2 regions of the Variovorax sp. M-6 genome follow, and region 2 is predicted to be linked to the other one. Evidence: riboswitches for the same ligand, from Rfam matches in the RefSeq annotation. Region 2 holds a riboswitch; the other holds the start of a gene.
The links. Region 2 has a riboswitch for thiamine pyrophosphate ahead of thiC (phosphomethylpyrimidine synthase ThiC). Riboswitches for the same ligand answer to the same signal wherever they lie in the genome.
Positions count from the first base shown of each region.

Region 1: linked by a shared signal. The riboswitch ahead of AB4Z46_RS21885 (LuxE/PaaK family acyltransferase) and the one ahead of thiC (phosphomethylpyrimidine synthase ThiC) in region 2 are both predicted to bind thiamine pyrophosphate.

Region 1 is NZ_JBFREQ010000021.1:19,722-23,125, forward strand. It holds gene AB4Z46_RS21880 (acyl-CoA reductase) at 1-731, opposite strand, end outside; gene AB4Z46_RS21885 (LuxE/PaaK family acyltransferase) at 728-1,843, opposite strand; TPP riboswitch at 1,912-2,005, opposite strand; gene AB4Z46_RS21890 (class I fructose-bisphosphate aldolase) at 2,138-3,160, shown strand; gene AB4Z46_RS21895 (hypothetical protein) at 3,240-3,404, shown strand, end outside.
Region 2 is NZ_JBFREQ010000008.1:17,756-21,159, forward strand. It holds gene AB4Z46_RS11215 (DUF3047 domain-containing protein) at 48-884, shown strand; gene AB4Z46_RS11220 (VTT domain-containing protein) at 921-1,904, shown strand; TPP riboswitch at 1,932-2,037, shown strand; gene thiC (phosphomethylpyrimidine synthase ThiC) at 2,119-3,404, shown strand, end outside.

The sequences.
Region 1 (3,404 bases), on a different contig from region 2:
TCCAGCGAGTCGTTGCCGCCATAGGCGAGCACCGTGTCCGCCTCGGCGTAGAGGGCCGACGCCTGTTCCTCTTCGCCGCCTTTCCACCACACCACCGCCAGGCAGTCGGCCAGCGGCGGGTGGACCTCGGCCAGCAGCCGCGCGAACAGGCCCGCAAACAGCGGCTCCGCGCTCGGCAGCTTGCCGATGTTGCCGGCCTTCACCAGCAATCCGCAGACCAGGCTCCACAGCGGCAACGCCGGCACGTTGCCGGCCCAGCTGTGGACCAGCAGATCCGGCCCGAAGGCCTTGGCCGCGCCGCCCTTGGGGCGCGGCTGGAATTCGTCCAGCAGCTTGGGGTTGGCGAAATCTTCGGCGACGAAGCGGTGCAGTTGCGGCGCGCGAAAGGTCTTGAAGAAGGCCGTGAGGCCCAGGCGGACCATCTCGGCGTCGTAGCCGCTGACGATCGGCAGCAACTGGTCGGCCTGCATGCGGAAGGGGTCGGCCGGGTCGAGCAGGCGGGCGATCGCGCGATCCACCACGGCCACGATCTGCGACACGGTCATCGTCTTCAGATGCAGGCGGCTGGCCTGCCTGACCCGCAAGGCGAGCGCAGTCATCTGTTGCGGGCTCAGCACGGGCACGGCGACTTCGAGCCGCGTGGCGCCCGATTCGAAGACCAGGGGCTGCCACTGCACTTGCGCCGGCGCCAGGCCGGGCAGGTAGCCGGCGGTTGCGTGCAGTGTCGTCACGCCGCGGCCGCCCGGATGAATTCCTCCACCGCCAGCGAACAGCCCTTGGCTTGCGCGCCCTCGGCGCGGCCCAGCAGCAGGAAGCCGCCGTCGGCTGCCAGGCCGACGTCCTCGGTCAGGATGGTGGTCACGGAATTGAAGTTGGCGAGATCGCAATGGACCAGGATGCCGCGCTCGCCGCGGGCGACGTCACGGCCCGTCAGCGGGTCGACCAGGCGAGAGCGGATCCAGTGCGGCCCCGACTTCACCGACGGCACCGACGCATTGCCCGCGTCGTAGAACTGCGTGCTGAGCTCGGTCATGCCATACATGTTGATGCACTGCGACCGTTCGATGCCGAGCAGCGCGGACAACGCCGCATAGAAGGCGTCGAGCGGCAATTCGCGCGACTGCCTCTTGTAGCCGCCGGTGTCCAGGACGCGGCTGCCCGTCGGCAGGCGGAACGACAGTCCGCGCTGCTGGAGTTCGTCGATCAGGTGCACGAAGCTGTAGCTCGCGCCGAGCAGGGCGTAGGGCAAGCCGCGGCGTTCGGCGTCCGCCAGCGCATCGCACAGGGCGGGAATGTCCAGCCCGTTCGGGCTCACGAAGTAGCGGCTCTCCTCGGTGCCGAATTCATTCAGGGCGAGCGCAAGGTAGTGGGCCAGCGAGGAATTGGGCAGCACGGTTTCGGTGGGGAACAGGATGCCCATGCGCATCGGGCCGCTGCCCTGCATGAACCGGCGCGAGAAGTTGCGCGTCATCGAACGGTCGTAGACCGCCAGCGTCGGATGAAAGTGACGGCCCTTCACCTCGCTGCGGGTCGTGCCGCTGGTCATGAAGACCCGGTCCGTCGCGGCCGGTGCCTCGCAGCGCAGGTCCAGTTCCTTGAAGGCGTCGATCGGCACGGCCGGGATGTCGCTCCAGCGCTTCACATTGCGCGGGGTCGCGCCGCGCCGCTGGCAGAAGCGCCGGTACGCCGGGTTGTTGCCGTACTGGTGGGCGAACAGGCGCAGCGCCAGCCGATCGAACTCGTCGTCGGTGCACCCGTCCTGCGCGATGAAGGCGAGGACGTCGGCGACCACTTCGCTGGCCGCACCTGTGGCCGCGGGTCGATCTGCAGGGGTCTGGTTCATGAGGACTTCTTCGTGACCGTGAAACGGGTGCTCCGAAGGCCACTTCGACCACGGCGGGAATCCCCGAGGGTCAAAGTGATGGCTCTTCTTCCGCCGGCATTAACCGGTTCAAGTTCGCGGGTTTGAATCTCAGCACTGTCGTGTGCACCCCGGAGCGCTGTCGATATTACATGCATCCCGGACGTGGGGCCGGACGAAGGGTGATCGACCTCGACCAAGACATCACGCCCGGCATGGGCTTGCGCTCCAGCGCCTCGAAGCAGGAGACTGGCCCGCTCGAACGAAGGATCCGCCATGTCCACTTCCAATGATCTCCAGGCCACCGTGGAAGCGCTGGTTCGCAGGGGCAAGGGAATCCTTGCCGCCGACGAGAGCGGTCCCACCATCGCCAAGCGCTTCAAGGCGATCGGCGTCGAGTCGACGCAGGAGAACCGGCGTGCCTACCGCAGCCTGCTCCTGTCGACGCCCGGGCTCGGCGAGTCCATCAGCGGCGTCATCCTGTACGAGGAGACCCTGGGCCAGAGTGCGGACGACGGCGAGCCGCTCGCGGCCCTGGCCGCGCGGCAAGGCATCGTGCCGGGCATCAAGGTCGACGCCGGCAAGGGTCCGCTGGCATTCGCGCCTGGCGAAGAGATCACGCAGGGACTCGACGGACTCGCCCAGCGCCTCGAAGCCTACGTGGCGCAGGGCGCGCGCTTCGCGAAATGGCGCGCCGTCTACAACGTCTCCGGCACGCTGCCGAGCCGGATGGCGATCGAGGCCAACGCCGAGGCGCTCGCGCGCTATGCGGCGATCTGCCAGTCGCAGGGGGTGGTGCCGATCGTCGAGCCGGAGGTCCTGATCGACGGCGACCACAGCCTGGCGCGCTGCGCAGAGGTCACGCAGGAGGTGCTGCACGAGGTGTTCGGGGCCTTGCGCCGCCATCGTGTGGTGCTCGAGCACATCCTGCTGAAGCCCAGCATGGTGGTGCCTGGCAAGGCGCATGCGCAGCAGGCCGGTCCCGAGGAGGTGGCGGCGCAGACCCTTCGCGTGCTGCGGCGCGCGGTGCCGGCGGCGGTCCCGGGTATCAACTTCCTGTCCGGCGGGCAGTCGCCCGTCGAGGCGACTGCCAACCTGGACGCGCTCAATCGCCTGGGCCCGCAGCCCTGGCAGCTCAGCTTCTCCTACGGGCGTGCACTGCAGGATCCAGCGCTGCAGGCGTGGCAGGGGCAGCCCGCCCATGCGCGCGCCTGCCAGGACGCGCTGCGCAAGCGGGCACGGCTCAATGGCCTGGCCAGCGAAGGGAAGTACAGCGCGGAGATGGAAGGCGGTCGCTAGCGTCGATGGGGCGCAGTGATGCCCGTCTCGCACGACGCCGGCCGGCAGCGCTGCGGCGACAATCTGCGGCTCCTTGAAAATGAACGCTGCCATGCCGCTTGAAAAGAACCTGCCCCTCTCTCCTGCGGATCCTGCGTCGGCGTCGCTGGAGACGGAGCGCGCGGCCCAGAGCGAAGGCAAGGCCCGTCGCTTGCGCACTGAAGCCGACAAGCTCGCAGCCTGCTGCCTGGTCGTTCGTGCGGCT
Region 2 (3,404 bases):
AGGCGCAACGCCAAAGAGCTCAACCGGCCGCGGGCCAGAGGTGAATCATGGGCAGCAGGACGTTTCTTCGCACGGGAGACTGGCGGCGGCCGTGCACCGTGGTGGCGCTGCCGGCCTTGGCTGCGCTGCTCTGGATGGCCGCGCCGGACGCCCGCGCGGACGGCAAGCCGCTGCTCACGCCGTTCTCGAGCGCGACCGGCACCGAAGCCCCTGCACCGTGGCACTTCACCACCTTGCCCAACAAGACCCCGACCCGTTTCGAGGTCGAACAACTCGATGGCCAGCGCGTGCTCAAGGTCGACGCCGATGGCTCCTACGGCAATCTGGTCCATCCCACCAGGGTGGAACTCAACAGCCAGGCCACGCTGGCGTGGCGCTGGCGGGTCGAGGCGTTCGTCGAGGGCGCCGACCTGCGCACGCGCTCCGGCGACGACGGTGCGGCCAAGGTCTGCGTGTTCTTCGATTTTCCGGCCGACCGGTTGTCCGTCGGCGAGCGCACGCGCCTGGCGCTGGCGCGCCGCGCGACCGGCGAGGCGGTGCCGACCGAGACGCTGTGCTATGTCTGGGACAACAAGGAAGCCAAGGGCAACGAGTTCGACAACGCGTTCACGAAGCGGATCCGGATGGTCGTGCTCGAATCCGGCGCGTCGCCCAAGCCGGCCAGCTGGATCGCCGAACGGCGCAACCTGCTGACCGACTACAAGCGCGCCTTCGGCAACGAGGCCGGCGACATCCTGCCCGACGTGACGGCTGTCGCCATCTCGGCCGACGCGGACAACACGCACGGCCACGGCATCGCCTATTTTTCAGACCTGGACCTGCGCGGCGTCCTGGCGACCCAGAATGCCGCTCCGGCCCCCGCCGAGCGTCCGCAGGGCCAGTAGCAGCGCATCCATTTGGACCTCAGCGTCCCCCAAGCCATGAACGACTTCGTCGCACTCCTCGCCAGCCAGGGCGCCGCCCTGGTCTTCGCCGCCACGCTGGCGACGCGCCTCGGCGCGCCGGTGCCGGCGGTGCCCTTCCTGATCGTCGCCGGCGGGCTGACGGTCGGCGGGCAGGTGTCATTCGTCGCCGTGGTCGTGGCGGCGGTGCTCGGCAACATACTCGGCGATGGCGTCTGGTTCCTGGCCGGGCGCCGCTGGGGTTATCGCGTGATGCGGCTGCTGTGCCGCATCTCGCTGTCGGCCGACTCCTGCGTCAAGCGCAGCGAATCGATCCTCGGCCGCTGGGGCGGCCTGTCGCTGATCGCAGCCAAGTTCGTGCCGGGGGTGTCGGTGGTGGCGCCGCCGATGGCGGGTGCGCTCGGCATGTCGAACCTGCGCTTCCTGTCCTATGAAACCGTGGCGGCGCTGATCTGGACGCTGGGCTTCCTGTTCGTCGGCCGGATCTTCCATGCCGCGATCCAGGATGTGCTCACGGTGATCTCCAACATCGGACTCGGGGCGCTGGCGATCGGCGTGCTGGCCCTGGCGGCGTTCATCGGCTGGCGCTACCGGCAGCGCCGGCTGGCGCAGCAGGCCGACGATATCGTCCACATCCAGGTCGAGGCCCTGCGCGAAGCCCTGGCGGCGGGCGCCGGACCGACGGTGATCGATGTCCGCACCGACGAGGCGCGCGCCCTCGATGCGCGGGCGATCCCGGGCGCGATCGGCATCGGGCTCAAGCAGCTGCCGAAGCGGCTGGGCGCCTTTGCCGATGGCCGCGAGCTGGTCGTCTTCTGCGATTGCCCCGACGACGCTTCGGCGATCGCGGCGGCGCGCGTGCTGATGGCCGCCGGCCTGCCACGGGTGCGCGTGCTGGCGGGCGGACTGGACGCCTGGGCGGCAATGGATGCGGCCGACGAGTCCGGCGCCGCCGAACCGATGCGGGTGGTCGTGCCGCTGGCGGTTGCGCGCACCGCTTGATCCCGCGGCCGGGTGCAGCCTAGAATCGGCCCCGCTCCGGGGTGCACGCAGTTGCGTGCTGAGATGGCCAAGCGGCCGAACCCGCGAACTTGATCTGGTTCATACCAGCGTAAGAAGAGCTGCGACTCCCCGGCATTCCCGTTTCCGTTCAAGGAAGGATGCCGTCCGGAGGCATCGCGGAGCACCCGTTGTTTTCCAAACAGGAGTGCCCCGCATGAATGCCAGCGACAAATTCGCTTCCCTGCTCACGCTCACGCGCGAGCCCTTTCCCGCCTCGACCAAGGGCGCCATCGCCGGCAGCCGGCCCGACCTGCGGGTGCCGGTGCGCGAGGTTGCGCTGACCAACGGCGAGCAGGTCTCGCTCTATGACACCTCCGGCCCGTACACCGATCCGGCCGCCGACATCGACGTGCGTCGCGGGCTGCCGGGCGTGCGCGACGCCTGGATCGCCGAACGCGGCGACACCGAGCGCTACGAAGGCCGGCTGCACCTGGCGCTCGACGACGGCGCAACGCATGCCGACCGCGACGCCCGGCGCATCGCCGAACTGCGTGCCGGCGCCGCCGCGCTGCAGCGCACGCCGCGGCGCGCGAAGTCCGGTGCCAACGTGACGCAGATGCACTACGCGCGGCGTGGCATCGTCACGCCCGAGATGGAGTATGTGGCGCTGCGCGAGAACGGCCGCCGCGAATGGATGGCCGAGTACACGGCCGACGAGGCGCGCGAGAAGCGGCTGGCCGGCAACCCGATGGGCGCCCGCATCCCGAAGATCATCACGCCCGAATTCGTGCGCGACGAAGTGGCGCGCGGCCGTGCCATCATCCCGGCCAACATCAACCACCCCGAAGTCGAGCCGATGGCGATCGGTCGCAACTTCAAGGTCAAGATCAACGCCAACATCGGCAACTCGGCCGTCACCTCGAGCATCGAGGAAGAGGTCGAGAAGCTGGTCTGGGCGATCCGCTGGGGCGCGGACAACGTGATGGATCTTTCGACCGGCCGCAACATCCACACCACGCGCGACTGGATCGTTCGCAACAGCCCGGTGCCGATCGGCACGGTGCCGATCTACCAGGCGCTCGAGAAGGTCGGCGGCGTGGCCGAGGACCTCACCTGGGAGATCTACCGCGACACGCTGATCGAGCAGGCCGAACAGGGCGTGGACTACTTCACGATCCATGCGGGGCTGCGGCTGCCCTTCATCCACCTGACGGCGGACCGGCGCACCGGCATCGTCTCGCGCGGTGGCTCGATCATGGCCAAGTGGTGCATCTCGCACCACAAGGAGAGCTTCCTCTACACGCACTTCGAGGACATCTGCGACATCATGAAGGCCTACGACGTGAGCTTCTCGCTCGGCGACGGCCTGCGCCCCGGCTGCGCCTCGGACGCCAACGACGAGGCCCAGTTCGCCGAACTGCGCACCCTCGGCGAGCTGACGCAGATCGCCTGGAAGCACGACGTCCAGACCATGATCGAAGGCCCGGGCCATGTGCCGAT